Regions from separate parts of the Paenibacillus tritici genome, predicted to be linked through region 1. Evidence: predicted binding sites of a transcription regulator. Region 1 holds the regulator's gene; each other region holds the start of a gene.

Region 1 (8,192 bases):
CGTATTCTGGATACAATTGATTTTCTCAAAATATGCTTCCCCTCGCTGAGCACCTATCAGCTTGGCGCGGTGAGCCAACATTTCGGCATCACGCATGAGCGTCCCCATCAGGCGGACAGCGATGCGCTGGCCACGGCTATTGTGCTGCTTAAATGTCTGGAGGAGCTGCACAGTCTGCCGCTCCTGACGATTCAGCGGCTGAATGAGCTGTTCGCGGACGAAGACAGTGACCTGGCCTGGTATTTCGACGGTCTGCTGCGAGAGCGGGAGATGGAGACCTTTCAGCCGGAAGGCGAGCTGACCTTCTACCGTCAGCTGGCGCTTGCCGTGGGCGACTGGGCCGAGCTGCCTTCCCCGCGGGAGGAAGGCAGCAGTAATCCGCTGGAGAACATTACCTTCCAGGAATATATGGACGAGGTAACCAAGCGGCTGAAGGCTGCTCTTCCCCAGTATGAGAGCCGTGAGGCCCAGGAGCTGATGATCCATGAGGTCATGACGGCGCTGGAGCAGGATAAGCATCTGCTGATTGAAGCGGGAACAGGCACCGGCAAATCGCTCGGATATCTGCTTCCGGCTATCTATCACAGTGTCCGCAGCAACCAGAAGGTTATGGTCAGCACGCATACGATCAACCTCCAGGACCAGTTGCGGGAGCGGGACATCCCTCTGCTGACCAGTGTGGTGCCGTTCCCGTTCAAGGCTTCGATCTTCAAGGGAAGAGGGCACTATTTGTGCCTGCGCAAGTTTGAACACAGAATTAACAAAAAAGACTTCACAAGTCCAAGGGAAGAAGCGCTTACGGCTGCCCAAATGATCGTCTGGCTTACCCAGACGGAGACCGGGGATGACGAGGAGCTTAACTTAAGCGGACGCGGCGGTGATTTCTGGGAGACCGTTGCCAGTGACACCGATTCCTGTCTGGGCCGGGCCTGTCCCTGGTTCCGCAAATGTTATTACCACCGGGCCAAACACGAAGCCGGGATATCCGATGTTGTGGTTACCAATCACTCCAAGCTGTTCGCTGATGTCAAGGCCGGCCATCAGCTCCTTCCGGCTTATGAGCATCTCATCATTGATGAAGCTCATCATCTGGAGGATATCGCCGGCAAGCATCTTGGCATGCAGATGAAATACTTCACTGTTGCCCATACGCTTACCCGCTTGTACAAGGATAGCCGGAGCGGCCAGCTGCCTGCTCTTCGCATGGCTCTGCAGTCTTCCGGCAGTGAGCAGGCTTCCGAATGGAGCGGAGTGATCGACCGGATCTATCCCGATCTGTTGACGGTGAAGGAGTCCTGGGATGCGCTTAGCGACAGGCTCTTCGGGCTGCTGCCCGAGCGCAGCGATGCCGGTGCCGGGGAAGCCGGTCAGCTGGTGGCCCGGCTGCAGCCGGGCAAGAAGCCCAAAGACTGGGAAGAGCTGGCTGCCCTGGAGAATACGCTTAACCTCAGCTTGAGCGATATCATCCGCAGGGGTGACAAGATGCTCAGTGAGATGCGTGACACGGACAGCCAGTCCTCCTCGGACGGTCTTGTCACGGATATTAGCGGGTTGTTCAAGGATCTGGCCTCCATCAGGGAACAGATTCGTTTCTTCATGAATCTGAATGATGAGAATATCGTGTACTGGCTGGAGGGAAGCGGCAACTATAAAGGCAAGTCGCTGCAGATGTACGCCGTTCCCGTGGATGTCAGCACCCAGCTCAGGGAGCTGTTCTTCGACAAGAAGAAGAGCGTTATCCTGACCTCGGCCACATTGTCCGTAGATAAGTCCTTCCAGTTCATGATTGACAATCTGGGTCTTGGCGAGGCTGCGGAGCAAGGGCAGCTGATGACCGCACTGCTTCCGTCGCCATTCAAATACCGGGAGCAGGCTTTGCTGGTGATCCCCCGTGACTTCCCGAGCGTCAAGGGAAGTATAGGGGATGCCCGTTTTGTGGACACGCTGGTGCATTCCCTTGCTGAGACCGCTGTAGCTACCCGGGGACGGATGCTGGTGCTGTTCACCTCGTACAAGATGCTGCGCCAGGTCTATGATCCGCTGAAGGAGGCGCTTGCCTCGCAGGATATCGCGGTGCTTGGACAAGGGGTGGAGGGCGGCAGCCGGAGCAAGCTGATCCGTCGCTTCCAGGACAGCTCGGCTTCTGTGCTGCTGGGGACCAGCAGCTTCTGGGAAGGGGTGGATATCCCCGGGGAAGCCTTGACCTGCCTGGCGATCGTCAGACTTCCGTTCCAGCCGCCGAATCATCCGCTGGCTGAGGCGAAGTCGGAGCTGCTCCAGGCACAGAAGAAGAATCCGTTCATGAAGCTGTCCGTCCCGCAGGCCGTCATCCGCTTCAAGCAGGGCTTCGGGCGGCTGGTCCGCACGGCGCAGGACCGCGGAATCGTTATTGTATATGATACCAGGGTCATTGAATCTTATTATGGCAAATACTTCCTGTATTCTCTGCCCGGCCCCAAGATGGAGCATATGCTGACGGATCAGATGGTCCCGAGGATCGCCGAATGGCTGGAAGAAGGCGGGGTTTCCTAATTCCTCTGCTATTGATATGATGAATAAGTTATGGTTAACCTGAAGATCCGCGCCCCGGCTGTAGCTGCTGAGTCAGGCAGGCGGCGGGGCACGGTTCCTATAATTGGCTTTCGAGGCAAGTTTAGCGAAGTTATACAAGGAAGCGTATGCTATCCAAACTTTTAGGAGGAGAAAACATGAAATCGGATAAAATATCGGAGGCTGTCGTCCGCAGGCTTCCAGTGTACCTGCGTTTCCTGAACGATCTCCAAAAACGCGAAATCTCAACCGTTTCTTCTCAGGAGCTGGGCCAGAAGCTTGATCTGAACCCTGCTCAGATCCGTAAGGATCTGGCTTATTTCGGTGATTTCGGCAGAAAAGGCATCGGTTATGATGTATCCTATCTGATCGAGAAAATCCGTCATATCCTGAAGCTTGACCAGCAAATCAACGTCGCTCTGGTAGGCGCCGGTAATCTTGGCCATGCCTTGTCCAATTACAATGCCTATCTGAAGGATACGATGAAGATTACGGCCGTCTTCGATGCTTACCCGCCGAAGGTGGGCCAGCAGATCAACTCACTGGTTGTGCAGCCGATGGAAGAGCTCGGCGATACGATCCGTTCCCAGGGAATCCGCATCGGGATCATTACCGTACCGGACAGCGAAGCCCAGAACGTAGCTGATATTCTTGTAGACTCCGGCATCGAGGCTATTCTGAACTTCGCACCGGTTATTCTCAAGACTCCTGCCAATATCCGGATTCATGCCGCAGACTTTACCACCGATCTGCAGAGCCTGGCCTATTATTTGCATGATGGAAAGGAAGAGACCGAAGATGAGCAGCAATAAGACGATAATCAAGCATGGCCGTTTCCTGGTTCCGGGCAGTGACAAGCCGGTTCTAAGCGGGTATATGACCATTGAGGACGATCTGATTACTTACATAGGTGAAGCTGAGCCTGTCATGGAAGAGAATGCTCGGGTGGTGGACGGCAGCCGTCTGCTGTTCATGCCGGGTCTTGTGAATACCCATGGGCATACGGCAATGTCGCTGCTGCGCGGATACGGTGATGATATGGTGCTTCAGACCTGGCTGCAGGAGAAGATGTGGCCGATGGAAGCGAAATTCACTGGTGATGATGTATATTGGGGAACCTCGTTGTCCGTGCTGGAAATGCTGAAGGGCGGGACGACGACTTTCCTCGATATGTATGATCATATGGACCGGGTAGCAGAAGTGACCGGACAATCCGGGATTCGGGCTGTGCTGATGCGCGGCGTGATCGGGCTATGCCCGGAAGAGGAGCAGAAGTCCAAGCTCGCAGAGGCGATTGCATTTGCCCGTGACTGGCATGGCAAGGCCGACGGCAGAATTACTACGATGCTCTCGCCGCATGCCCCTTACACCTGTCCTCCAGAGTTTTTCGTGAAATTTGTAGAGGCTGCGCATGATCTGGATCTCCCGATGCACACCCATATGTCCGAGACGCGCCATGAAGTGGAGCAGAATGTTGCCGACTACGGACTCCGTCCGGTAGCGCATCTGGAGAAGCTGGGGATGTTCACCCGTCCTTCGCTGATTGCGCATGGTGTCCATCTGAACGATGAAGAGATCGGCATCCTGGCCCGCCATCACGTTGGCGTGTCACATAATCCCGGCAGCAACCTGAAGCTGGCCAGCGGTGTAGCCCGTGTCCCTGAGCTGCTTAGAGCAGGGGTTAAGGTCTCGCTGGGTACTGATGGCGCAGCAAGCAATAACAACCTGGATATGTTTGAAGAGATGAGACTGGCGGCGCTGATCCACAAAGGCGTAAGCGGCGATCCTACAGCGGTACCCGCACCTGAAGCGCTGCTGATGGCGACGGAGTATGGAGCGCAGTCTATTTTTCTGAAGCAGGTAGGCAGGCTTGCAGCAGGGATGAAGGCCGACTTCATTGCGCTTGATATTGACCAGCCGCATCTGCTGCCCCATAGCGATCTGCTCTCCCACGCCGTCTATTCGGCAAGTGCCAAGGATGTGGAGCATGTATGGGTCAACGGCAAGCAGGTGGTGAAGCACGGGCAATGCCTGACACTCGATGAGGAAGCGATCCGCCGCAAAGCACAGGAAACATTCGAGAGCCTGCTTAAACGGTAATACAGAGGTTTTGGAAAGGGAGCTGCATGGTGAAGAAGAGGAGAAAATGGCTTCTGCTGGGGATCTCCCTGGTTTTGCTCCTTCTGTTCGGACTAAGCCAGTTTTATGCCTACATTATGAAGGATCAGTGGAACGAGCGGAGTGAAGCCAAAGAGCTGGCCAGAACGCGTGCCGGGTTAACAGAGGTCACCAAGGCCCAGAAATCAGTCTGGAATGAGAATGAAATCTATTGGGTCTTGACCGGCAAGAATGAGGCAGGGACGGAGATCATGGTGTGGGTCCGTTTTACCACGGAAGGCAAGCCTGCCGGAGGCGCCAATGATCTATATGCTGAAGAGCTGAGCAAAGGAACCCCGGAAGCGAAAATGCGCGAGATCATTACCGCCCAGCTGCCGGGTATTACGATTAAACGCCTGCTGCCAGGAGTGTACAACGGGGAATATGCCTGGCAGCTATTTTACAAAAAAGACGGGCGTTACTATTACAACTTCTACCGCTTCACAGACGGCAGCGCCATCGGCGAAGGGTACAGTTTGCCTAACCGTTAATCGTCTGCATAATAAGCGGCCGGGTGGCAGGGCTTGAACCATAGCAGAAGCGGGGGATACAGTTACAACTGTTCTCCCGCTTTTTTGTTACCGAAGCGGCTCCACGCTGCTCTGCTGTTCATTCGTTTACACGGAAGTATACACTCATAGCAATATCATTCATGTATATCGGATCAGCAATACTACGCGGAATTTTATGAAGCAGGAGGAAATTTTGAAATGGAAATTTTAGCATATCTGGATCAAGCGGTAGAACTGTTCAAGGAGGAACTCGGGGCAAATCTGTCCGGGATTTATGTGCACGGGTCGCTGGCGATGGGCTGCTTCAATCCGAATACCAGCGATATCGACTTGCTGATTGTTGTCCATGACAAGTTATCTGGAGAGGTCAGTAAGAGACTTGCGAAGAGAATAGTAGCGTATCACAATAGCCTGCCGAATCAGGGGGGAGTTGAACTAAGTGTTGTCCTGACAAGTTATCTGAAGAACTTTGTGCATCCGACGCCGTTTGAATTCCATTTCTCGAAGGGTCATCTGGAGCGCTACAGTCTGGAGGAGGATTACATTTGCGGCGGTTTGGAGGATGGGGATCTTGCGGCTCACTTTGCTGTCGTCTATCAGCGGGGATTCATTCTGTACGGCGAACCCATACGCGAAGCCTTCCTGCCGGTAGACCGGCAATATGTTCTCGATTCCATTCTGGGCGATATTGAGGATGCCAGGCAGAATATTATTGATGCTCCGGTGTATTACACACTGAATCTGTGCCGGGTGCTGTATTATGCGCGTGAAGAAGTGGTGTCTTCCAAAAAGGAAGGCGGAGAGTGGGGATTGAAGCATGTGCCACAGTGCTATCACGGGCTGCTGAAGGACTGTCTGGATCAATATAGCGGTGCGGTCAGCAGCATAGGCAGCAACCCTGAGCTATGGATAGAATTCGCTGAGTATATGGCTAAGGAAATCAATCTCTCTACTGAAACATCCAGAAATTAGTATCAAAAATTTTAAATATATTCACACTTTTATGTAAAATCGTATATACACCTGTGATATACTACTACTTGTATCAAGACATGCTTAAGAGCATGTCAGTCTCGGATGGGCGCTAGACACGCTGGTTGGTCATTATTATAGATGGATGTTCGGTCATTATTGAGAGGAGGACGTTTCTTGAAACTGCGTCTTGTGCCTGTACTGCTAACGTCTCTGCTGTCTGCTGCATTATTATTTGGTGGCTGGTATGCTTACCGTCAATTTGTGGTGCAGGAGCCGCTGCATAAGCTGGTATCTTCTTATGAGGGAGTGAAGGATTCCCATATTACTATTAAACGCAATGAAGTCACTTTGAAACTTGAATTGCAGCCGGGCACGAAATTACGTGAGCTGGTACAGTATGTGTCCAAGGAAGGCAGTGCAGCCATTAATGGCCGGACACTGAAGCTTGATGTGGAACAGGATACCAGCGCTCTGCTGGATGAATATTGGGATAAAGCGATGTTCTCTGTGGCGGAAGCCATGGAGAGCCGGAAGTATACATTAATCCCCGCCAAGCTTGATGGACTTAAGGAGCAGGACAGCAAGTACAGCGGGGTTACCGCTACAACAGAGATTGATGATAATAATGTGTATGTGAGCCTGAGCAATGGCACGGAGAGCAAGTTTATTATTTTACCGCGTGTGGCAGCCAAGATGGGAGTGTGGAACAATGCTTAAGTATTGGAAAGAAATACTAGCCGGAGCTGTTCCGGTCATGCTGATTTTTATGGTTTTTGTCGGAATTAATATCTTTCCGGTAATCATAGCGCTCGGCATGGTCTCTGCACTTCTATTCATTGCCCATGCGCGCGGCGGTCTGGCCGTCAATGCAGGCGCAGATAAGAAACGCAAGAAGAACGGCCCGTCCAAGCTGACCTTTGAAGAAATCGGCGGACAGGACAATGCCAAGCAGGAGCTGCGTGAAGCCCTTGACTTCCTCATCCGTCATGAAGAAATCAGCAAATTCGGGATTCGCCCGCTCAAGGGGATTCTGCTCACCGGCCCTCCGGGAACAGGCAAGACCCTGATGGCCAAGGCTGCCGCTCATTATACCAACTCGGTGTTTGTGGCTGCTTCAGGCAGTGAATTTGTAGAGATGTATGTCGGCGTCGGTGCCGGGCGCGTCCGCGATCTGTTCAAGGATGCCCGCACGCGCGCGCTCAAGGAGAACAAGGAAAGCGCCATTATTTTCATTGATGAGATCGACGTCATTGGCGGTAAACGCGAAGGCGGACAACAACGGGAATATGACCAGACCCTTAATCAGCTACTGACCGAGATGGACGGGATCTATAACAATGATGCCCCGCGTATTCTGCTGGTAGCTGCCACGAACCGCAAAGAGATGCTGGACTCGGCGCTGCTGCGCCCTGGCCGTTTTGACCGGCATATTCAGGTCGATATGCCTGACAAGAAAGGCCGCAAGTCGATTCTCGATCTCCATGCCAAGAACAAACCGCTGCACGAGACGGTAAGCTTGGACAAAATTGCCGAAGAGGCCTACGGCTTCTCAGGGGCACAGCTGGAGAGCGTGATGAACGAAGCGGCAATCTACATGATGCGTGAGAATCTGACCCAGGTGGAGCAGCGTCATCTCTCGATGGCGATCGACAAAGTGATGATGGGCGAGAAGACCGACCGCGAGACCAACCATGAAGAGAAGAAGCGTGTGGCGATTCACGAACTTGGACATGCTATTATGGCTGAACTGCTTCGTCCCGGAAGCGTCAGTCAGGTCACGCTGACCCCGCGCGGGCAGGCTCTCGGATATGTACGGCATAATCCGCAGACCGAGCAGTATCTGTATACGAAGGATTATCTGGAGAATCAGATTATGATTGCCTTGGGCGGAGCCGCCGCCGAAGAGATGTATTACGGAGGACGCAGTACCGGCTCCCGCGGAGATTTCGACCAGGCGCTGAATATTGTCGAGACCATGATGAAGTCAGGACTTACCTC
Region 2 (8,192 bases), 1.6 Mb from region 1:
CAATGGCACCGGCAATGTTCTTGCCGACCGGACACTCGGGATTCGGATGCTCGTGGACAGAGAACAGCGAATCCTCTTCCACTGCATTGACCGCCCGATAGATCTGCAGCAGCGTGATGTCGGCTGCGCTGCGGGTAAGCTTCGCTCCCGCTACGCCGGGGCGGACCTCCACCAGACCGGCCTTATTCAGCATCCCTGTGAGACGGCGGATGACCACCGGATTCGTATTGACACTGCCGGCAATCCACTCGGAGGTGCTTTTGCCGTCTTTGTTGCTGTCGATTAAAGTTAGAATATGAATAGCTACCGCAAACCGGGTGCTAATGTTCATGACAATCTCTCCTTCGCACTGACCGGAAGCTTTCCGCCAGATGCAACTATAATAGTTACATTCCAGGCCGTTGTCAATCCTCAGGGGGAGTCTGGCAAGCTCTAAGATGTACTTCCCGGCTACTCCGGTTCACGTTGTCCTTAAGCAGGCTTCGGGCCACTACTCGCTGTCATATGCCTGCAATGCCACTGGCAAGGCCTGAATCACCACATTACCTACGGCCGGAAAAGGCAGCAGCACGGCGCTGATAATCTCCTCGCGGGTAGCACCAAGCGCTTTGGCGTGTTTGACATGAAAAGGCAGTCCGCTCTCCAGTCTGACCGCCGCAAGTACGGAGATATAGGCAATCTCTTCGGTTTTGGCATCCAGACTGCTTGCAGCATCCAGCTTCTGCACTACCTCCCCAAAAGCCTTTTGCTGCTCCGGCGCTTCCTTCATAAACGTCATAAATGCTTGACTGACATGCGATACATTATCCACTATCATTAACCCTCCGATTCTAGAAACAGATCCTTTGCATATTCACATCACTTTATTTATTATGGGAATCGAATTCGTAAGGCATACATTGCCGCTGTTACAATATTCTGTACGCCTCAGGCGCTGGTCAGAATAATAGGCTTGCCCTTGGTTACCACAATCGTATGTTCATACTGGGCCACCCGGCTGTTATCGGCCACACTGAGCGTCCATCCATCCGACTGCTGTTCTACAAAGTCAGCGCCCGTGGACAGAAACGGCTCTATCGTAATGACCTGGCCTTCTTTCAGAACTGTGGTCACCCGCGGATTATAAAAGGGCAGAATTTCAAAAGGCTTCTCATGCAAGGCCTTGCCGATGCCATGGCTGCACAGATTACGCACCACCTTATAGCCGCGTCTCCGTGCTTCCGACTCCATCACCCGGCCGATCTCGTTAACCTTCATTCCCGCTCTGAGATGATTAATCACACTCATCATTGTTTCTTCCGTGCTCCGGCAGAGATGAATCAGCTTCTCATTATAAGGAGGGAGCTGGAAGGATACTCCGGCATCGCCGTAATAACCGTTCAGCTCGGCTGAGACATCAATATTGATCAGATCCCCGGCCTGAATCACCCGTTGTCCCGGAATTCCATGGGCCACCTCTTCATTCACACTGATACAGGTGGTTCCGGGGAAATTGTATGTCACCTTTGGAGCTGATTTTGCGCCAAAATGGTTCAGAATCTTCGCCCCTACTTCATCCAGCTCCGCAGTCGTCATTCCGGGGACTACACTCTTCTTCATCTCTGCGATGGTATGGCCTACTACTTTACCGGCTGCCTTCAGTCCTTGCATATCCTGGAGCGTCTCGCTCGTCATTCCTGTTCACATTCCTCTCGTATTTCCGGGCTTCTTCATCCTGTGCAGCTCCGCTGCCAATGGTTCCGCCGATTCTTATGTATGATACAAGTATAACAGTCTTATTACGCAGAGTGAAATGAACCCCCGGACAGATAACAACAACCGGTCCCCTATTCGCAGGAACCGGTTGTGCGGCAATTTCGATATGTAGCAGTTCTCCCGCTATTCCACTTTAGCTTATAGCTCCTACTGCTCTCATCCAGGCATCTGCGATCAGCGCATGTCCGGCAGGCGAAGGATGGACACCGTCGCCAGCCCAGAAGGCAGGCTCAGCCTTAACGGAAGCCGCTGCGAACAAGCCGTCCAGCGGTACGAGCACAGCGCCATATTCACGGGCCAGCTCACGCACTACATGAATTTTCGGGTCCAGATCCTGGCGCCAGCCCTTGCGGTCTTCCGGCACCGGCAATACGAACGGCTCAACCAGCACCAGCCTGGCATCCAGATGCTGCTTCGTGCGTTCAATCAGGTCGCGGTAGGAGGCCTCGAATTCAGCCGCTGTTGTCTCCTGCCCGGAATCATACCGCCGCCAAGTATCATTGACTCCAATATAAATGGATGCCCAGGTCGGCTTCAGCTCCAGACAATCCCTACCCCAGCGCTCCTGCAGATCCACTGCACGGTTGCCGCTGATCCCCCGGTTGATGAACGTAAGGTTCTTCTCCGGATACTGCAGCCCCAGACGGGCGCCCGCCATCAGCGCGTAACCTACACCCAGCGATGCAGCGTCAGCGTAATTACGTCCGCAATCCGTGATACTATCCCCCTGGAACAAGATGATATCGTTCTTTTGAAATGGCATGCCTAAATCCTCCTATGAACACCTCTTAATAGTATAAACATGATCATTATAGCAAATAGGCTTTCCTGCGAACACGTTTTCATTGTATATTTTTCCTTGCAAAAAAATCCCCCTCCGCGCCAGTTCAAGGCGAGAGGGGGATAACAATTAATAAGAGATCAATAAGCCAGACTGAACAACCCGTGAATATGGGTCAAATAACGGATATTGCTGGCTTCCTTCATCAGCGTAGCCGGCATCCCCTTCAGCGGGGTGGAGTTACCGCCGACAATGGCTACCCCGTCCTTGCGTCCCAGACTGGCAAGTGTGCCGGAATTGACCGGGCTGAAGGCTTCCGGAGCTTTATCATTCAGATAAGCAAACAGATTGTAGCCGATCAGTTCACCCATCTGCCAGGCAATTTGTGCGGTTGGCGGATATGGGCGGCCGTCCGGCGCGAAGTATACCGCACTGTCGCCGGCTACAAATACATTCTGGTGTGAAGTGGACTGCAGGAACTCATTCACCGTTGCCCGGCCGCGGTTCACTTCAAGTCCGGATTCGCCGACCAGCGGATTCCCCTGTACGCCGCCCGTCCAGACGAAGGTATTCGCCACGATCTGCTGACCATCCTTCAGGTCAATGGTATTGCCGGCCACATTGGTAACGGGAAGACCGGTCAGGAACTGAACGCCACGTTTCTCCAGGCTGGCTGTAGCGCGCTCAATCAGATGATCCGGCAGCACCGGCAGGATCTTAGGACCGGCTTCAACGAGCAGGAGCCGGATTTCTTTTGGATCGACTCCGTACTTTTTAGTCAGCTTAGGCAGTACGTCAGCAATCTCACCTACCAGCTCTACTCCTGTCAGACCGCCGCCGCCGATAAGAATAGTGGCATCCGCGACGTTGCGGGTTGCAGCATACTGGCGAATCCGGTCTTCAATATGTGCATGAATCTTGAGCGCATCCGCTGCTGATTTCAGAACCATGCTGTGCTCCTCTAGTCCGGGAATACCGAAGTAGGCTGTCGTGCTGCCGAGTCCGACCACCAGTGCGTCATAAGTCAACATCACGCCGTCCGAGAGGATGACTTGCTTGTTCTCCACGGAGAAGGAATTGACCTTGGCAATCTTCAGGTCGATGTCCTTACCGGCAAACAGCTTAGCAAGCGGCATCGCCACCGCCTGTTCCGACGCACTGCCCGCAGCAAGCCGGTGCAATTCCGTAATAATCTGGTGCGTAGGATATTGATTGACTACAGTAACTCTGGCTTCAGCTTTACTCATATATTTACGTACGGTTAGTGCACTCAACAGGCCGCCGTAACCTGCACCTAGGATAACGATATGTTTTGACATGAGAATTCCTCCATCCTTACAATTAAGAGTTGAACAGATTATTTACCGGATTGACGTTCGCCGCTGACCTGCAGATAAGCATTCATGAACCGGAGCGCCTTCTGCACCTGCGGGTCCTTGATCATCTTCATCATCCCGAACAGGCTGATTGTTTCTGTGCTTGCATCCGCGCGGTCCTTCGCTTCAATGGCGGTAGCCGCCAGGTTCTTGACCGTGCCAACCACAGGACCCGCCATCTCCTGGATTGCACCTACTGTATCATTCTTCAATACTTCATCTGTGGCAACCGACTGCACGAAGTCCAGCGATTTGCTCAATGTGCTGACGAGTTGAGTAATCTGCGGAAGCTGCTCGACCAGAAGAATCAGAGATTGCTGAACCTCCGGCTTCAAAAGCTCTTGCAGAATATCCTCTCTGGGGAGGGCTGCTGCTGGTTTTTCTTGCTCAAGTGGGGTTTGAGTAACGGTTTCTGACATATCAAAGTCTCCTTTACGATGGTATTGCTGGTGAAATTTCATCCAATGAAACTATGTGACTATTATAACACTGTGTTTGTTATAAATGTCACAATCTTTTTGGCTTTATAGCCTAATTATGTGATAATAATCACTTCTTTTCTTCGTTTATCTATCGCAATCGGCAATTTGAACAGAATTTATAAATTTATTGTGTTTTCTCATTGACGGATGGGAATAGTCGTGATATCTTAAGCAAGTAACTTAATGTAAGTACATTTAAATATATCAGCAATTGATTATAACTAAGCAGCATACATATTACGATGGAGGTAATGAATAATGAGTGCTTTTTCCGAATTGGTGCAGTCCCGCAGATCGGCCAATAATTTCGTGGAAGGGGTCAAGATTCCGCAAAGTGAACTCGAAGAGATGTTCTCGCTGGCCCGCCTGGCCCCCTCAGCCTTTAACCTGCAGCATACCCACTACAAAGTCATCAGCGACGATACGGTGAAGGAAGAAATCCGCAATGCCGCCTACGGCCAATACAAAATCCATACCGCTTCCGCTGTTATCGTTGTCCTGGGTGATAAGAATGCTTATCTGCAGGCGCCCGAAATCTATAGCGGACTTAAGCTGCTGGGCGCCATTAGCGAAGAGGCTTATGATCAGACGATCCAAGCCATCAACGGCTCTTATACCGGTAATGATGCTTTTCAGCGCGATGAAGCAATCCGCAACGCCTCTCTGTCAGCCATGCAGTTCATGCTGATTGCCAAGGATAAGGGCTGGGATACCTGCCCTATGATCGGCTTCGATCCAGATGCGGTGAAGGCCTCCCTCGGTCTCGCCGACCATCTGGTTCCGGTGATGCTGATCACCATCGGCAAAGACAACCAGCAGAAGATCAGACCGCGCGGTTATCGCAAGCCTGTGAATGAGTTCGTTGAATTCATCTAAACCTGGCATAGGATATAAAAGGGTCTTTCCGGCGTTTCAGCCGGAAAGACCCTTTTTGAAATCATTCATTTGGCATATTGCAGAATAGCCACTGCCGCGCGCTCCTGCCGCTCCACATCCGGACTGTGCAGGGCTGCTGTAAGAATAGCCAGTGCCTTCGATACTGTGGCCTCATCCACCTGAACCGGGCCGGTACCGGCGGCACTCCCGCCATCCGCACCCTGCTCCCCGAACCACAGATCTATTCTGGCTGCGGGGAGCACTCCGGAATACTCCGTGACCCTGCCGTCAGCTGCAAGCAGCTCTGTTACAGCCGGGTTGACCGCAGCACGGGGCAGACTCTTCAGCCAGGTTACTCCCCGCCGGTGGACTGTTCCGTCCTCGCTTCTGTCAAGCCGGGCATCATAGAAATAATCGCCCAGGTCCCCGAGATACACCCACTCTTCATCTGCCATCAGCACATAGTCCCCATCCTGCATTGCATTTACGAAGCAGTCCAGGCTTCCCAGTGCTTGCTCCAGCTCCTGCCCATGGTAAGCGGCCGCCATCAGCTTGCTGCATATCTCTTCCCTGCTGTTATTCTCCAGATCACCGAGGCCGGGATAACCCGCAGTGATATAATTATCCTCCAGAAAAGACTTCAGCCCTTCGCTGCCGGTCTCCGCAAGATTGATTCCAAACAGTCTCATTCCGTTCTTCCCCTTCCGTAACGTAATCATCTTGTAAATTATACAGCAAGTGATATCCCTTTTGAATTTTTATAAAAACTAAGGAAACAGCAGAATAATAGCGCTTACATTAAAATTCTGCAGCAAATAAGCACAAATTTGAGCGTTTTGACTTTTTACTATTCACGCGCAGGACGGTATAATTCAGGTATCAGCTCAAAGAAATCTTGAGGGCTGAGACTATATCTTTGATCCTGACATTAAAGGCTTCCATCTATCTCTCCCTACACGAAACGGTATGAGCTTCTTAAAGCTCACAAGTCTAACAACCCTTCCTATCGTGGGCAGCGGATGAAATAGAGCAGATCTAATGTGCAGGATAGGCAAATCAACTGCCGCCTCGGACGATTTCTACCCGGCTGAGTACAAAGGATAGGATAAGGAGTCTGAGAAGAAACATGGGTATAGTGGTAATAATATAAACCTCTATTGTTGATGTATTAATCGACAATAGAGGTTTATATGTGTTATGCGGACCTAACGCAGCCCCTTAGCTATTGTAAGTAAAGTCTCTCTGGATACATCCTTCGATTCCGTGCTCACCTGGTGCAGAATATTCTTATCCTCATTCTCCCGTAGCTCAATCCAGCGGATATACGCATAATAGCCGGTGCTGCTTGCTTCATAAGCTTGCCGGGACACCACATACAATGCTTTTACCGAACCCACCTTCAACTGCTTAACCGTTGAATCGGCTCCAACATCGGATTGAAGCTGTGATTCAGGGCCAAGGGGGGAATAACTAACCGTAATCGCGTCCTCCTCCCCCTTAGGGCCTTGGTATACCAGCTCGGGGCTTACGGTTCCGGCCAGCAGATTGGGAACATTGAAGCTCTTGATCCAGGCGTAATGCTCACCGGGCTGTAGTCGCTTTGTGAGTACATTGGTGTATTTTTTCACCCAGGAGCCATCTGTGATCCCCACTGTGCTGTCAGATCTCCCTTCGGAGAAATGATACCCTTCGGGTAATCTGCCCGGTACTGCCAAAGTGCCCGTGATCGGCTCCATGATCTTCTTCCAGCTCTCTATATCTGTGAACACCTGCGGGCGGTTGATCATACGCAATGAATGACCGACGTTAGGCTCAGTAATATACAGGATAGCCGATTCGTTCACCGCCAACTGGGACTGAATCTCTTCAATCACCTGCCGGGTCTTGTTGCCAAATGCCGCTGTTTCAATAATCCCCTGATGGACATTCACCTCAATCCCGGTAGAACCATAGCTGATGGCCCATAACCTCTCTGCACCATAAACAACACCTCCGAACAGCATCAGGCCGCAGAGTACGAGCGCGATCCGGACGGTTCCGCGCACCGGCCTTTTGGAGCCGCTAGCTATCTCCTGGCTATAATATTGTGCGAAGCTGGCAGATAACCGCCTGTCCAGTTGTTCCGGTACGATTGCCGTTTGTTTATAGAAGTCAAAATCCCGTTTCAGTTGATCCTCGACAGACATGCCCATTCCCCCTTCAGCTCCTCTTCCTCTGTAAGTGCAGCGTTCTGCCGCAGCTTGCGCAGCGCCTTGTGATGCCTGGATTTCGCAGTGCCCAGCGGAATATCCAGAGCGGATGCAATATCATCGAAGCTGCATTCCCCATAATAACGCAGTACAATTACACTGCGCAGCTTGGGGGACAGTCCGGCTACAAGCTCCAGCAGTGCTCCGCGCTGTTCCTGCTTCAGGAGCGATATGTCTGCTCCCGGAAACAATACCTCTGACGCGTTCTCCCTGCTGCGGATAACAATGCGCAGCCTGCGCCAGCTCCTCCGCTTCCAATTGCTGCATTGTCTCACGATCATTCCGTTCAGCCATGCCCCGAACGGCCGCTTGCCGTCATACTTCTGTAGACTGCGGAACAGCTCGATGTAGATTTCATTGACGACATCGGCCACATCCGCCTGCCGGTTAACCAGCAGACAGACCGTCCCGTACACCTGCTGCCTGATACTGTTATGTAGTAAGGTAAAGGCTTCATTATCTCCATTGCCCAGCCTGTACAGACAATCGTGAAGCTCTTCTTCGGTCATCTCTCCCTCTCCTCTCTGTCTGGATTCAATCTATATTGGTCCGCTTGAGGACGAAGGTTCCCTTGATGCAGAGTGAAATACATCCATTCTATCTATTCACAAAAAAAGCCGTCTGCCCATGATCAATCTCATGGGCAGACGGCTCTTTGTACTAAACAATCAGG
Region 3 (8,192 bases), 2.9 Mb from region 1:
TTTCGTTTCCGGTACTCCCCCAGCGGAGACAGTATATACAGCAAAGAAGCCCTCTCTGCCCGGCAACCGGGCGGAAAGGGCTTCTTTGCTCACTATTCCAAAAGCTCAATCTATGAGCGCCTATTCTTATTTACCAGGCGTATCCTTCAGATACCGGCTTGGCCGGTCCAGCTCATATAGCCTGCGGTAGCGCGGCTGCTTCTCCATCAGCTCGGCATGGGTGCCGCGCATCTCCACCTGCCCGTTCTCCATGAAGATCACCTCGTCCATCTGCTCTGCGCCTACCAGATGATGCGTGACCCAGATCAGCGTCTTGTCTGCCATCGCCTCGAACATGGTGGCCAGCAGCTCGCGCTCTGTGCGCGGGTCAAGGCCAACCGTTGGCTCATCCAGCACAACCACCGGTGTATTCTGCAGCAGAATACGGGCCAGGGCGATCCGCTGGCGCTCCCCGCCGGAGAAGCGCTGCCCAGCCTCGCGAACCGGAGTGTCATAGCCCTCCGGCAGCGAAGAGATCAGCGTATCCAGCTTCGCCAGGGCTGCCGCCTGCCGGACCGCTGCCTCCGAAGCCCCCGGGGCCCCGAGCCGGATGTTGTTCGTCACCGTAGTGTCGAACAGATGCGGGCTCTGGTTGAGTACCGCGATGAGCTGCGGAATCCGCTCACCATAAGCCGCAGCGTCAATTCCGTTAATCGTCACGGAGCCGGCCGTAGGCGTAATCACGCCTTGTATCATCTTGAGCAGTGTCGATTTACCGGCCCCGCTGCGGCCAATAACAGCGATCTTCCGCCCCTGCGGCAGCGTAAGATCCAGCCCCCGAACCGATAAGTCGTGGCCCGCCGCATAGCGGTAACCCGCCGACTTCAGTTCAATACGGACCTGTCCGCTGACCTGGACAGTCTGCAGGGCAGCGGCTGCCTGAGCTGCCGCTTCGGCATTCCCGGCAGCTTCCGCCCCCAGCGGTACATCTCCCGCTGAGGTCTCCACCCCCTCCAGGCGCTCCAGAGAATTCCGGTATTGCGGAATTTTCTCCACGGCCTCGGATACGGGCAGGAAGGCATCCGCTACCGGGAAGACCACCAGCACGAACGCGGCAATCAGCGTTCCGGCAATCGCTCCGTCAGCGTACTGTCCGGCTGCCCAGTAGAGCAGGGACAGCACGCCCAGGCCGACCACGGCTTGGGCGATGAACATACGCAGCCGCGCCCAGCGCCGCAGCGCACCGTCTGTACGGGCTACGCTCTGCTCATCCGCCTCATACGTATCGACGAACTGGCTCTGCCGTCCGCTGATGACCCAGTCGCCCAGGCCAAGCACGGCATCAGTCAGCTTTTGATACAGCCGGTTGCGCTCCTGCTTCACCTGACGCTGACGCTTCTGGGTGAACAGCAGGGAGATCAGCGGCAATACGACCACCAGGATCAGCATGTATAGGCCCATAAGCAGAGCGAACGCCAGATCGAACGTACCGAGCGAAATAACGGCAACCGCATAGATCAGGAGCGCGATAATGCTCGGAAAGACTGTGCGGAGATACACATTCTGCAAGTATTCGATATCATCGGCCAGCATGCCGAGCAGATCGCCGGTACGGAAGCGCGAGGACAGGAACAAAGCCTGCGGCTCCAGAATGTTGTAGAGCCGGACCCGCATTTTAGAGAGAATCCGCAGAATCGTATCATGCCCCACCAGCCGCTCCACATAGTGGATCACGGCCCGGCTTGTGCCGAAGGTGCGCACGCCGACAATCGGCACATAGATCATCAGAATATTTTCCGGCGGAATCGACGCCTTCGAGATCAGGAAGCCCGAGGTATACATCAGCGACGAAGCCGAGAAGATCGTCAATGCGCCAAGCAGAATGATTAACACGAACCGCCAGAAGTAGGCGGAGTAATACGGAGCAAACCATCCCTCACGTTTCAATGGATTCCCTCCAGTTGACCTTGAATAAGCTCATAATAGGCACCCCTCCGCGCGGTCAGCTCGTTGTGTGTGCCGATTTCAGCCACCTGCCCCTGCTGCATAACGATAATCAGATCCATGTCGATCATCCAGTGCAGACGGTGCGTGGCCAGGAACACCAGCTTGCCCTCAAACAGCGGCAGCATCGTTTCCTTCAGCTCATATTCGGTCTCAATGTCCAGATGGGCCGTCGGCTCATCCAGCAGCATAATGGGGCGGCTGCTCAGCAGGGCACGGGCCAGGGCCACACGCTGCTCCTGCCCGCCGCTTAGCGAACGGCCGCCGCCGCCAATCATTTCGTTCAAGCCTTCAGGCAGCGAGGCCACCAGCTTCGATAATCCTGCGGATTCCAACGCGGCGGCTACAGCCTCATTCGAGGCTTCCGGGTAATAGAACCGCACATTGTCTGCGAGCGTACCACTGAAGATATACGGACGCTGCGGAATATAGGCGGTCTGCTTGCGCCACTCCTCATCGGTAAGCGCGCTGACCCGGTTCCCGTTAATGTGGATCGTTCCGGCGGTGGGATGAAGGAAGCCCCCCAGAATATCCACGAGTGTAGACTTGCCTGCTCCGCTCTCCCCTATTATGCCGATTTTGGCATATCCGCTGAATTCAAGGTTCACATCCTCCAGCGAAGCGGCTCCCTCAGCTTCATATTTCACACCAACGGCGTTCAGCCGCAGGCTGCTATCATTGTTCCACGTGAAAATTGTTCCCGGCAACCGTCCGCCATCCTCCTTCATCGCCCCCTGCTCTCCCGGCTCCAGCAGCTTCGCTTGCACCGTCTCACGGTCGATGATACTCTTCATCGCTTCTCCGGCTTCCTTGCCATCCAGTGTCGCATGGAAATCCGCCCCCACCAGCCGCACCGGCAGGAAATATTCCGGAGCCAGAATCAGAATTGTCAGTCCGGTAACCAGCGTCATCTGCTCATTGACCAGGCGCAGACCGAGGCTTACGGCTACCGATGCTACGGACAGCATCGTGAAGAAGTCCATGGCGAAGGATGACAGGAAGGCCACGCGCAGCGTACGCATCGTCGCCGAGCGGTAGCGGTCGCTGACAGTGGCGATACTCTCGCTGTGGCTGCGGCTGCGCCCAAGGAATTTGAGTGTCTCCAGGCCACGCAGCGAATCCACGAAGTGATTCGATAAAGTGCGGTAAGACTTCAGCTGACGGTCCATTTGCTTGCGGGCCGTCATACCGATCAGAATCATGAAGACAATAATGATGGGCATCGTTAAGGTAAGAATGACACCGCTGGACGTATCCTGGGTGTACACATAGACCAGCAGCAATGCCGGCGTTACGGCCATACCGACCATTCGCGGAATAATCAGCTCCAGGTAGGTACGGAACTTGGTTACTCCTTCAAGCACTAATGTGACCACATTTCCCGTTCCCCGGTCGTAAGCCAGCCTCGGTCCAAGCTGGAACAGCTTATCCATCATCTGTCTCCGCATGCTGCTGCCGGTCGCCTCAGCGAAGTGGTAAGCCGTCCGGCTCATCAGCATGGCACAGGCATGACGCACGAGAAATGCAAGAAGGAACAAGAGCGCTCTAGCCCCTTGTTCCTTCAGCGGTTCTCCCGCAAACAGCGCAGAGACAACTTCTGCCAGCGACTTCGCCAGCAGAAGAATGGAGAAGCTTTGCACCAGGGTAAGGAAGCCGACCAGCAGAAAGACAGGCTTAACTCCTTTGTACCCAAGCAAATTTTTATCCATTAGTATTCAAGATGCTCCTTCTCGTGAACCCGTTTGTGGAAGATGAAATAACTCCAGATCTGATAGCCCAGCACGAAGGGCAACAGCGTGAGCGACACAATCGTCATGACCTTCAACGAATATTGGCCGGAGGCTGCATTCGTAATCGTCAGGTTGAATGCCTGATCCAGCGAGCTGATCATCACCCGCGGGAACAGCCCGATGAAGATCGAAGCCACCGACAGCGCCATTACCGCTCCGGTCATTCCGAAGGCATAGCCGTCCTTCTTCTTAGTCATGAAGTATCCGGCCAGCAGATAAGCTACAACACCCAGAACGACTACAATCCACAGCAATGTTCCGCGTTTGTCGAAGATATCCGTCATGGTGTATGTCATAACTACGAAGGCCACCAGCAGCGCCGCGAGCGGAATCAGCAGCTTCTGGGCCAGCTTGCGCGCCCGTTCCTGCAGATCTCCAAGAGTACGCAGCGTGGTGAACATCAGTCCGTGAACCAGACACAGCAGAACAACCGTAATTCCCGCTACAACCGTATAAGCATTGACGATATCGAAGAATCCGGCATACATCTGCATATCCTTGTCAATCGGCAAGCCTTTAATGAAGCTGGCAAACACCACAGCCAGCAGAAACGGTGGCAGAAAGCTGCCGAAGAAGATGCAGACATCCCAGGTTTTCTGCCAAGCCTTGGAATCGCGTTTGCCTCTGAACTCGAAGGCGACACCGCGGGCAATCAGAGCCAGTAGGGCAAATACAAACGGAATATAGAAGCCGCTGAACAGCGTGGCATACCAATGCGGGAAGGCGGCGAACATCGCGCCCGCACCCGTAATCAGCCATACCTCATTCGCATCCCAGAACGGCCCGATCGAATTGATCAATATCCGGCGCTCTGTATCATTCTTAGCCAGAATCTGCGTCTCCATCCCTACGCCGAAGTCGAAGCCTTCCAGGAAGAAGAACCCGACGAACAGCACTGCAATCAGCAGAAACCATAATTCATTAAGTGACATGGGTTAGCCCTCCTTGTTATACGGATCGTGGGATTCACCGTGTTCGTTATCCATAGCATAAGGACCTTTTTTAATTACTTTGACGAACAAGCCGATCAGCACCGCACCCAGAACGGCATAGATAATGTTGAATGAAATCACTGAGAACAGCACCTGTCCGCTGGTAATATTAGGGGATACACTGTCTTCCGTAGTCATAAGTCCAAATACAGTCCATGGCTGCCGCCCGATCTCTGTCATAATCCAGCCGGAAGTGTTGGCAATCGGCGGGAGCAGCAGTCCCCAGAACATAAACCGCATGAACCAGGTGTTCGGCTTATCCATCTTCTTGCGCCACATGAGGTAGATTGCGTACACGCCAAGCACGATCATCAGCGTACCGGCAGCAACCATGATCCGGAAGCTCCAGAACGTTGTTTTGACAGGAGGGATATAATCTCCCGGTCCATAAGCCTGTTCATATTCCGCCTGCAGCTGATTCATCCCTTTAACTTCACCGGAGAATTTACTGTAGGACAGGAAGCTCAGCAGGTACGGAACCTGAATCTCATTGCTGTTGGTTTTGTTATCTACATCGATATTGGCAAAAATCGTCCAGGGTGCAGGATCACCGCTCTCGCCCCATAATGCTTCGGAAGCCGCCATCTTCATCGGCTGGGTCTCAACGAGATACTGAGCTTGCGCATGACCCGCAACAGCTACTCCGAAGGAAGAAATAATACCTACAATTGCCGCGATTTCAAAGGATTTGCGGAAAAAAGGAACGTCTTGCTTCTTAAGTAACTTATAAGCACTGATCCCCGTTACCAGGAATGCGCCTGTAGCGTATGCGGCAAGCACCGTATGCGGAAACTCCACCAGCAGCTGCCCGTTTGTTATCAGTGCGAAGATATCATTCATTTCCGCCCGCCCGTTATTGATGGCGAAGCCTACCGGATGCTGCATGAACGAGTTAGCCAGCAGAATCCAGAATGCCGACAGCATCGTTCCGAGTGCAACCATCCAGATAGAGAAGAGATGGACACGCTTGGATACCTTATCCCAGCCGAAGATCCAGATCCCGATAAAGGTTGACTCCAAAAAGAACGCAAGCAGCGCTTCAATCGCCAACGGCGCTCCAAACACATCACCGACGAAGCGCGAATAGTCAGACCAGTTCATTCCGAACTGGAACTCCTGCAATATCCCTGTCACTACGCCTACTGCGAAGTTAATGAGGAACAGCTTCCCCCAGAACTGCGCCATTCGTTTGTACTCTTCATTGCCCTTTCTTACGTACATAGTCTCCATAATTGCAATTAAGAGCGCTAGTCCGATTGATACCGGCACAAAGAAATAATGAAAAATTGTCGTCGACGCAAATTGTATACGTGACAGCATGACTGTATCCATATTTCTCCCCTTCCTTCTCCCCATTCGTTATGTCTATTTTGTCAAATTTTCATCACTCAAAGTGTGATAATTATCACATTATACACCCCGTTTAGGCATAAAAAACAATAAATTTGTGACAAATATCACAATATTGCGCTTGGAAAGCAAAAAAAATAAGACGGTTTCACCGTCTTACATTTCGACTCTCATATATAGCATCTATAGTTGTCTTGGCTCATAAAGGCATTGGTCTAGGTAATCGAAGTACCCTTCTTAAGCGATTTGAGATCGCCATTTGAATTAAGCAATTGCGGCAGCATCTTCATGCTACGAACCATTGGGGAATGACAGAGACGGCAGGAAGGCGCATGTTCAAATGCGAAATTATCCCTCATCCATCCATTACACTCATCGTTGGTGCATGCCCATATTGCGGTATTTTCTTCTGGTACTTCCTCCAAAGGCTTCTTCCGGTAGTTCATTGCCGTTCCTCCTTCCTTTATGTTGCAAGGCCAGTAACGATAAAAAAAGACCGTCCCAACTTTCACAAGCGGGGACGGTACCTTCTATTAATTACAGTTTTACAACGTTTTCGGCTTGTGGTCCGCGGTTGCCTTGAACAACGTTGAATTCAACGCGTTGGCCTTCGTCCAAAGTTTTGAAGCCGTCGCCAGTGATTGCGCTGAAGTGAACGAATACGTCGCTTCCGCCTTCAACTTCGATGAAACCGAATCCTTTTTCTGCGTTGAACCATTTAACTGTACCTGTTTGCATGTGTGTTACCTCCACAAATTTAAATTAATATGTTCTTTTTATCTTCAGACAAAGAAAAAATTCACACATTGAGAAAGGTTGTATTTCAGTTGACAGCCCTTTTCAATAGGAGAATAAGGTATCAATTGTATGAGTAATTTCATGTTACCACACCTTTTTAACAAAGGCAAGCTATTCTATCCTAAATTTCTCCGTTTCTTCCCTTATTAGGTCCTCTTCCCAATGTAAGGGCTACCAGTTGGGTTGAATAGTAATATTTATAGCCAATACTACCATTTACCCCGTGATTTCAGCCTTGAAACGGCTCCATCCTCTTATATTTTGCTAAGAGGACGGCTTGAACCGTTTCCGTTATCCTTACTGCCTCATTATTATATACGGCTGTTTCCAGTTTTATTCCTCGGGCTTCTCCAGAAGCTTAACCGTTGTCTGCTTCACTTCACCATTGCGGTAAAAGGTGATTTCCAGCTTATCTCCGATCTTGGTATGATCGTACAGATATTTGCGCAGCGACAGGGTCGAGGTAATCGGTTTGTCATTGAACTTCGTAATCACATCGTTAAGCTGCAGGCCTGCATCCTTAGCCGGGCCTACGGCATCCAGGACCACAACCCCGTCGGTTACTACGGCCGGAAGATTAAGCTCCTTACGCTGATCATCGGCCAGCGGCACATAGGGATTATTCAAATCAACAGAATACACTCCCAGGTAAGAACGGGCAATCCGGCCTTTGGCCGTAAGTTCATTGGCTGTATCCACCACATGGTTGGCGGGAATCGCGAAGCCCAGTCCCTCCACGCCCGTATCGGAGATCTTCATCGTATTAATACCGATAACCTTGCCGTCCAGATCCACCAGCGCACCTCCGCTGTTGCCTTCATTGATGGCCGCGTCGGTCTGGATAACCTCCTGCTCCCAGTCGTACACACCATCCTGATTCAGTGACACAGGGATCGTCCGCTCTGTATAGCTTACAATGCCTGAAGTCAGCGTATCGCCAAGCCCCAGCGGATTGCCGATGGCAATCACCGTCTCGCCCAGGCGCAGCTTGGAGGAATCGCCGATCTCCGCAATCGTGTTAATACCCTTGTCACTAATGGAGAGCACTGCGATGTCGCTCACCTTATCGGCGCCTACCAGCTCCGCTTTGTGCGTCTTGCCGTCTACTGTAACAACCTCCAGCTTGCCGGCACCCTCAATGACATGATTGTTGGTAATGATAAATGCCTTATTATCATCCTTCTTATAGATAACTCCCGAGCCTAATGCCGATTCATCGAGAATATTGAGTTCTTTGTTGTCTTCCTTATGGTTAATGATGCTCACTACCGCAGGGCGG
Region 4 (8,192 bases), 2.0 Mb from region 1:
CATCGTTGCCATAGCATCAGCAGCCATGTGCAAGCCGATTAACCCGTTGCCATAAGATAGCAGCGTACGCGCAGCCATGACAGCCAGTAACAGCCCAAGGATAACAGCCGCCGATGACACAGATACCCGTTCTACAAAAATCTTATTAACGGCTTCCGCGAGCAGCACGGCCTGGCATGTTATGGCTGCACCGAGTGCAAGCGAGAAGCCTGCTAATAGTGCACGACGTTTCCTTTGTGTAGACATATACTCTGAGATCAGACCGGTTCTCCTCTTCATGATAACTCCCCTCCTTTATTTTTTGCCTTTTACATACTCCGCATCAAACAGGAATAATCTGAAGACCAGAATGAGCGACGGGACCAGCAGACACAGACCGCCGATAAAGGCTGCCACCAGCGCAATCCCCATGGATTCGTTCGTGGCGCCGCTTTGAATGGTGATATAGGGGTCGAGGATATAAGGATACTGCCCTATCCCGTACGCAAAAAAGGCACAGAGAAACTGTAGCATGACAAAGATAAAGGCTAATCCGTAGAGGCGGCCGTAGTAGAGCAGCCATGTTGCAATCATGAAAAAGGCAACGGACGAGCCCAGCAGCCACCACAAATCCATCATGTTATGAAAATGACGCTCATTGTGCTGGGAAAGAAAAACAAATGCCGTAAATGCAGCAATGATCGTGGGTATGCTCCAAAACAGGGCGTAGGTCCGCATCAGCTTGAGCGCGGCCTGATCCTCCGCCTTCGAAGCGTAGTAGGCCAAGAACGAGCTGCTGATGAACAGCACCGACACGATGGCGAGGGCTACAATGCTCCATGACAACGGACTTGTCAAAAGCGTCCAATAGGCTAAGGTGACCGTTCCGCTATTCTCTATAATAAAACCGCCCTCAGACAGCGTCAGGGCCACCGATAAAGAAGCCGGAATCAGTAAACCTGTGGCCCCGTATAAAAACAGATAGATAATGTTCTGCTTCGAGCCATAGTTCTGAAAAGCATAGAAGGAGCCGCGTATAGCCAGCAGAATCACGGCAATGCTCCCGGGAACAAGCAGCGCAGAGCCATAATAGTAAGCCGTGTCGGGAAAAAATCCGATGATGCCCACAAAGAAGAAAACAAAGAATACATTAGTAATCTCCCAGACTGGCGACAGGTAGCGGGAGATCAGCCGGTTAATCAGGTGATCCTGTTTCGTCAAGCGGGCATATAAGGCAAAGAATCCGGCCCCGAAATCAATAGACGCGACAATTAAATAGCCGTACAAAAAAATCCAAAGCACTGAAATACCGGCCAGCTCATAGCTGATCATAGTTGCTCACCTTTTTCTATAGATGCTTGTGCCAGCTTGTTCAGCTCGGCCTCTGGAGGATTATTGTGGAACAGCCGTCTAAGTACGATGACACACATCGTCCCCATTACAACATACAGAAGGAGGAAGAGGAAAAAGAGAATCCTCACATTCGGCGATGTTGTGGCTGCTTCCTCTACACGCATATATCCACGGACAATCCAAGGCTGCCTGCCAAGCTCTGCATAGAACCAGCCGAATTCAATGCCCAGGAAGGCCAGAAATGTGCTAAAGACAATGGATCTGAGCAGCCACTTGTTAAGCTCATTTCGTCTCTTCCAGAACAGGAAGAGGAAATACAGCAGTCCAATCCCCAAGATAACCATTCCGCTCAGGACCATAAAATCAAACAAATAGTGGACAATAAGCGGCGGGCGTTCGTCAAGCGGGAACTCTTCAAGACCCGTGACCTCAGCGTTAAAGTCTCCAAACGCCAGGAAGCTTAGCGCTTTCGGAAGGTGAATCGCCCCCAGAATCTCGTTCTCTGCATTAAGCCAGCCTAGCAGAACCAAGTCTGCGCTGCGTTCGGTTTCGAAGTGCCATTCCGCTGCCGCCAGCTTCTCCGGCTGATGCTCCGCCAGAAACTTGGCTGACATGTCTCCGGCCAGGCTTGTCAGCAGACTGAACGCCACAACAACGGTCATCATCAGCTTCAAGGCCTTCTTGGAGTAGGCTGAGACTCCCCTTCTCAGGATAGTGTAAGCCGCAATTCCCGCAAGCAAAGCAGCGCCCGTCAAGTAGGCAGAGGTTAAGACATGAAATACCTTTGAAGGTGTTGCCGTATTAAGCATTACCTCCAGCGGATTCACTGCCGTGAATTGTCCGGCTTCCATTACAAAGCCTCCAGGCTGATTCATGAATCCGTTCACTGTTGTGATGAATACTGCGGACATGCCTGCCCCGGCGACAATGGGAATCGTCAGCAGTAAGTGAATATACGGGTTGCGAAACCGCCCCCAGGTGTACAAATAAATCCCCAGGAAAATGGCTTCAAAAAAGAAGGCGAAAACCTCCATAAATAAGGGAAGGGCGATTACGTTCCCGCCGATCTGCATGAACTTCGGCCAGACCAGCGCAAGCTGCAAGGCAATCGCCGTTCCGGTCACTACGCCAACAGCTACTGAAATAATAAATCCGCGTGACCATCTTTTGGCCATCAGAGTGTAATGCTGGTCTTTCTTGCGTATCCCGACGAATTCCGCAATGGCTATCATCAATGGGACACCGACACCAATCGTAGAAAAAATGGTGTGAAATGCTAACGTCATTCCTGTTAACCATTTACTCCACATCACTGTATCAATCATCACGAATACATCCCCCCTCAATCTTGCGAATGAAGCCCAGCAAATTTTAGAAGCGCTTTGCTATTCCTTCCACTTTGCTGTGCTTTAATTCACAAGTATAATGAGTTTAGGGAAACTCTGTATGGCCCAAACGAGGGGGGCAATGTGTCTAACTTTCTTCGATAGTGCGTCTTTTTTGTGAAAACACGCTATTTTATGAATGAATTGTGACATATGTCGCTTCGTAATAGACAAGGGAGTGATATCCGCGATGACTTTACACATTAACAAGATTCATGATTTATTTGATCAATTTACGGGAGTAGTAGAGGGACATGTTCAGCAAAGAAATTATGAACAACGGCTTATTATTCCTTCTCATATAGGCAAGGGAAGTGTGACAAGAACCCAAATCCGTCCTGGCATGGAGATCATGCTAACGGATATTACATTCGAACAGGATATGAAACTTCAGATTCAGGAATCTTGTCAGCTATTTGAATTGAGTTATTGTGTGAATGGGGATATCCATTGCGAATGGAACGGTAAGGACAGCCATACTGGTACACAAACAGGCAGTGTTCTCTTTCTGGAGGATGTTCAGGTTTATGAGGAGAAAAAGGCAGGTATCCAAAATCAGCTTGTGGAAATCAGGTTCACCCCTGATGAACTACTGCGCTACGCTGAGGACTCATCAGAAAAACGAAAAATGGAAACATGGCTTAAACATCATCGTGGGAATATTGATCAATTTCCGAACACACCGACCCTCCAAAGATGTGTCTTCGACATGTTCCATTGTACTCATCTTGGCACATTGAAACGATTATATCTGGAGAGTAAGGCGCTTGAATTTATAACGTTATTCGGAGAGTCGGATGCATACGGTTCTGTTGGTGGAAATATGATCATTCGTCGAGATGATATTTCCAAGCTGAAGCAGGCACATGAGTTAGTAAAAATACATTTCGAACAACCGCTGTCGATCAGAGAGTTGTCCCAACGAGTTGGAATGAATGAATTCAAGTTGAAAAAGGGCTTCCGCGAATTATTCGACATGACCATCTTCGAGCTTGTACGTCAACAAAGAATGGAGAAAGCCATGTGGTATATGGAAGTAGCTCATCTGAACGTAGGTGAAACAGCTGTTTCAGTCGGCTATAGCAATGCCAGCAATTTCACGACTGCTTTTCGCAAGCATTACGGCTGCAATCCCAGCGATTATGTGAAACGGATCAGCCAACTAAACTTGGAACAAAACAAACGATTTGATTTATAAATTTTTGGGGCTGCGCATCAAAATAAGGCAAACAAAAGTCACCAGAGCCATTCCTCCACAGGCAGTTAAAGAAGCGGAAAATGCCCTTACATAGTCGGACAGGACTGCATTATTCAAGGACTGCCGTAACGTAACTGAAAACAAAATGCTAATCAGCGCCACACCTAACGAATTAGCCAAATACATTACGGTATTAAACAAGCCTGAGCCTGTCCCTGCATCCTTCGCCGGTAAGGTGCCCAGCACGACTCGGGTGAGCGGCGTTGTGACCAGCCCCAGTCCTAAGCCATACACCAGCAGCAGTGCAATGTAGGTTAGATTGAGCAAATGTATCGCATCAATATGCAACAGCAATATAAATAAAAAACAGCAGCCTGCCGTTACCAATGCCCCGATTTTCAGCACAACCATCCCCCACCTGTCAACCACTCGAGATGAGATCAGAGAAGTCAGGAAAAAACCGCAGCCAAGAGGCAGAAAAGCGCGGCTCGTCTCTTGGACATCGAAATGCAAGCCGAACTGCAAATAGTACGTCAGGATGAAAAAGAAAGAAAACATGCTGAGATAGATGAACACAACAGATAGAATTCCTGCGCCGAACAGACGTTGTTTAAAAATCGTCAGATCTACCAGCGGTGCATCACCGCGATTTTGCTTGCGCAATTCAACTGCGATGAATGTAAATAGCAACAGTATCGCAAGAACCATACACCCCCATATCCAATTCGGCCATCCCTGTTTTTGGCCTTCGGATAACGGATACACAAGCAGAAACAGCCCACCCATAATGAGGACCGTACCGAACCAGTCGTTTTTCTGTGCCCGGTCTCTTCGCGATTCCGATAGAAACGGCAAGCACAGAAGTACAACAATACCGAATGGAACATTGATCAAAAATACGGATCTCCAACCTAAGTCAAACACGTTCCAATGGACCAGAATCCCTCCCAACGTGAGGCCGAAGGCGAACCCGAACCCGAGCAATGCGCCGTAAATCCCGAAGACAAGCCCTTTTTCCCGCGGCAGAAAATTAACTTGCATCATGGATAACACTTGAGGTTGAATAAGCGCCGCGGCAAGGCCTTGGAAGATTCGAATAACAATCAGGAGAGTCGGACTCGTAGTCATACCTCCCAGCATAGCCATGAGTGTAAACCCGCTCACGCCAATTCGCAGCAAGCGTTTCCTCCCGTAGATGTCGCCAAGTTTTCCGCTAACAATGAGCGTTATGGCCAAACTAAGTGAAAAACAGGTCACAATAAGCTGCGCATCGGAAAAACTGGCGTTCAGATTACTTTGTATGAACGGAAGCGCGACCTGGATCATATAGGTGTTCAACGAAATAAGTAATATGGGGAGAAGAATAACCGCCAACGTATACCATCGGCGCGGACTAACCCCCTGCTCCAGTTCTTCGCCTTCGATTGTCTTATGTTTGAGCATTCTTACCTCTTCCTCCTCGAATTTCGGATATCATTGATAACCATTATCAATGAAAATGCCTCTTTCTTCTACCTGTTGCGGGAGAATCTCCCCTCATTAAGGGAGCAAAAATAAAAGTCCTGATTTAGGTAATTCCTAATCAGGACTTTTTGAATATGAATTGAAACCTTTATCCATTTTATTTGAACTGGAACCAAGTTAAATTGGCAACTGTCGTTGAATCTGATTTCACAAAAGTAACATATACCGTATGAGTTCCTACCGCTGTCCCGGCATTAAGCGGGATATTCTTGACTGACCATGTCTGCCATCCGCCTGTGCTTTCGGCCGTCCAAGACCCCAGCATAGGGCCTGTAGGGCTATCCAAGTGGAATTCTATCCTTCCGCCGGAGTTAGCGGATGCAACCTTCATATCAATACTTGTTTTAGCTGTACTGCCAAAGTCTACATTTTTAAATGCTATATAGTCGCCATTACTGCCTCCACCCACATTCACCCCGCCGTCAGTGCTTGACTCATAGGACATAACACCTGAACTAAGGTTATAGCCTTCTGCTTCAAATTTCAATGTGTTGAATTTGGGCTCTGCAGCATAGCTGTTCGTATCTGTTATTTTCAAATCCGTCAAATTATTTATCGCAGCTCCACCGACGCGAACATTGTTTAATGTCACTCCGGAGACTGTAGATGTGTCATTCCAACCCTTCATGATTGAAACTTCACCCAAAGCGCGTAAATTGATATTATTATAAACCACATTTTTGATCGGACCGGTTTTTGCAGAAAGATCAAACCATCTGGAGTGAACACCGGATCTTGGCCAGAAGCCTTCTACATCTATATTGTCGAATACGATGTTCTGTGCTGCTGGAGTCCCATAGAGGTGACCGACTGCTAAAGCGCGCCAGCACCGGTATACATAAGAGTTTTTAACAACGATGCCATCCTGAAGCTGTTTCACTCCATCTCCAACCTTGAATGCTCCACATCTGCTCCAGGCCAAAGCATCATCCACCACTACATTTGACTGGCTTTCAGGACTTCCCGGCCAGTTTGCAGCTATATCCGTAGTGGCTACATCCCAGGTCTTAAAGGAGTAGGTGTCATCCTCCGATACTGCTACAGTGTGCTTAATGAGTACATTCTGGCTCTCTTGAATGTCTATGGCATCATTTTCATAATCAAGTTCATTGTTGTTGAAGTGCTTGGTATTCTGGAAGGTTACGTTATTAGATCTGGTAACGATTGTAGCCCAGCCCCCGCTGTCTCTTATGGTTATGCCGTCAACCGTGAAGTTGCTGCACTGCAAGGGTACAAGAATATTGTTCAGATAATTGTTTGTATTTCTCATATAATGGCCATTGCCGTCAATTGTTCCCCTGCCGTATATCTTAATATTGTTTGCATTGGTTTCGGTATAAATAAACCAGGTTCCATCCTTATTCAGAGAATTCTTATGGAAATGGGTAGTGTAATCGCTTGGATTTCCTGAACCCCTTATAACAGAACCACCCTCCAGATACACCGAAACATTGCTTTTTAGAACAAGGTTTCCGCTCTTGTACACTCCGGCTGGAACGTATACGATACCGCCACCTGCTGCGTTAGCCGCATTGATGGCGTTCTGTATTGCAGTTGTAGCCAAAGCGGCCCCGGTACTGTCGGCACCGTACCCGGTTTTAACATTGTATATCCCTGTACCGGATGAAGCCGGAACATTGGTTTCAAGAGCATCTGCCGCAATCACCAGATCCTTCAGGTTATTGATTTTAACGATAAGATAGGTTGGTGATGAAAGTGTAAAGGTAAGTGTATTCCCGCTCTTGGTTGCAGTGATTCCCAAAGCTTTGGGAGAAATATTATAGGTATTGATTGGCTCGCTTGCTGTTATTGTGATTGTAGTCGTACCTGAAAAAGAGAAATTACAATAATTATAGTTTACAAATACCGCCGAAGTGTCGATTACCGGTATATTCGTAGAGTCTGCTGTAACCGTGTATTGACTGGTCGTGGTATAGATCGACGGTAATGGATAGCTTACAATTGTACCCGCCGCGCTTGCTGTCGAAGGAAAGACAGGTAACAGATTGGCCATACAAAAAATTAATAATGCACTTAATAACTTTAACTTCCTTAACATAAATAAACACCTCTTTCATCTTTTTTTAGAGCACCTCGAAGTGTTCCAGATCATCGGTAACCTCAGTTCCCCCTTATATATCCATTTTGTATTCGCTTACAACCTGATTATAGACGGATTGGCGCATCCGGATAAGGCGGGTAAGCCCACATTAAGGGCAGATTTCTGCAGCAGCTTTATACAGAGACGGGAGGCCACCTCCGCCCTGCGGACATGCCTCCCCTGCGCATTCTTATTCCCTATTTCGAAGCGATTTAATCCGCTTAACAACATCCCGATACCTGCACCACTTAGCAACATCCCCAGGACGATTCCCTTCTTGTCCGGGAACTGACCCAGCATGAGGGACATGAGTGAAGTGATTAGTCGCATAAGCAACATTTTGACCTGCTTGATTAGTGACGATTGCCCCGGCAATGTTTGGGTATGAACGTTTGGCACTTGTTCCGTTAAGCGATTTGACCTGGATACTCGTCGCCCGAGATTTCGCCCAGGTTACACCAACCTCAAATCCGCCTCGTGCTTTTATTCCTGAGAAACTCCCAGTTGTCTAAGTTGAAGGCATTTGTTACCGACTCTGTCGATAGCCCCAGTCCTCTTACCAGTAGTGCCGCAAATTGCGCACGTGTAACTTGGCCTGCCGGTGCAAACGCCTGATCCGTCATTCCGTTAATGATCAAAATAATAGTCCTCA

The links. Region 1 encodes Rex, which represses fermentation and respiration genes when NADH is low (regulators of the CRP and FNR family bind a similar motif). Its sites were predicted from a motif close to TTGTGAAATATTTCACAA; they were not measured.
Region 2: a site for Rex is predicted at 4,408-4,425, ahead of KDC22_RS13085 (DUF1641 domain-containing protein). Genes of this name have one in related genera too.
Region 3: a site for Rex is predicted at 6,211-6,228, ahead of KDC22_RS33015 (cytochrome ubiquinol oxidase subunit I). Genes of this name have one in related genera too.
Region 4: a site for Rex is predicted at 2,735-2,752, ahead of KDC22_RS11815 (cytochrome ubiquinol oxidase subunit I). Genes of this name have one in related genera too.

The regions. Positions count from the first base shown of each region.
Region 1 is NZ_CP073365.1:4,780,804-4,788,995, reverse strand. It holds gene dinG (ATP-dependent DNA helicase DinG) at 1-2,532, shown strand, start outside; gene KDC22_RS20700 (redox-sensing transcriptional repressor Rex) at 2,709-3,362, shown strand; gene KDC22_RS20695 (amidohydrolase) at 3,349-4,650, shown strand; gene KDC22_RS20690 (cell wall elongation regulator TseB-like domain-containing protein) at 4,677-5,198, shown strand; gene KDC22_RS20685 (aminoglycoside adenylyltransferase domain-containing protein) at 5,418-6,191, shown strand; gene KDC22_RS20680 (hypothetical protein) at 6,369-6,911, shown strand; gene KDC22_RS20675 (AAA family ATPase) at 6,904-8,192, shown strand, end outside.
Region 2 is NZ_CP073365.1:3,140,447-3,148,638, reverse strand. It holds gene KDC22_RS13110 (Rrf2 family transcriptional regulator) at 1-331, opposite strand, end outside; gene KDC22_RS13105 (carboxymuconolactone decarboxylase family protein) at 491-817, opposite strand; gene map (type I methionyl aminopeptidase) at 928-1,674, opposite strand; gene KDC22_RS13095 (SGNH/GDSL hydrolase family protein) at 1,889-2,518, opposite strand; gene KDC22_RS13090 (NAD(P)/FAD-dependent oxidoreductase) at 2,677-3,855, opposite strand; gene KDC22_RS13085 (DUF1641 domain-containing protein) at 3,894-4,331, opposite strand; gene KDC22_RS13080 (nitroreductase family protein) at 4,653-5,270, shown strand; gene KDC22_RS13075 (hypothetical protein) at 5,336-5,989, opposite strand; gene KDC22_RS13070 (hypothetical protein) at 6,476-7,456, opposite strand; gene KDC22_RS13065 (sigma-70 family RNA polymerase sigma factor) at 7,435-8,028, opposite strand.
Region 3 is NZ_CP073365.1:7,661,132-7,669,323, forward strand. It holds gene cydC (thiol reductant ABC exporter subunit CydC) at 127-1,926, opposite strand; gene cydD (thiol reductant ABC exporter subunit CydD) at 1,923-3,692, opposite strand; gene cydB (cytochrome d ubiquinol oxidase subunit II) at 3,692-4,705, opposite strand; gene KDC22_RS33015 (cytochrome ubiquinol oxidase subunit I) at 4,709-6,097, opposite strand; gene KDC22_RS33020 (cold-shock protein) at 6,331-6,561, opposite strand; gene KDC22_RS33025 (cold-shock protein) at 6,653-6,853, opposite strand; gene KDC22_RS33030 (S1C family serine protease) at 7,247-8,192, opposite strand, start outside.
Region 4 is NZ_CP073365.1:2,808,700-2,816,891, reverse strand. It holds gene cydD (thiol reductant ABC exporter subunit CydD) at 1-279, opposite strand, end outside; gene KDC22_RS11820 (cytochrome d ubiquinol oxidase subunit II) at 295-1,311, opposite strand; gene KDC22_RS11815 (cytochrome ubiquinol oxidase subunit I) at 1,308-2,660, opposite strand; gene KDC22_RS11810 (helix-turn-helix transcriptional regulator) at 2,908-3,915, shown strand; gene KDC22_RS11805 (MFS transporter) at 3,910-5,358, opposite strand; gene KDC22_RS11800 (carbohydrate-binding protein) at 5,537-7,498, opposite strand; partial or broken gene KDC22_RS34030 (glycoside hydrolase family 95-like protein) at 7,923-8,027, opposite strand; gene KDC22_RS11795 (S-layer homology domain-containing protein) at 8,005-8,192, opposite strand, start outside.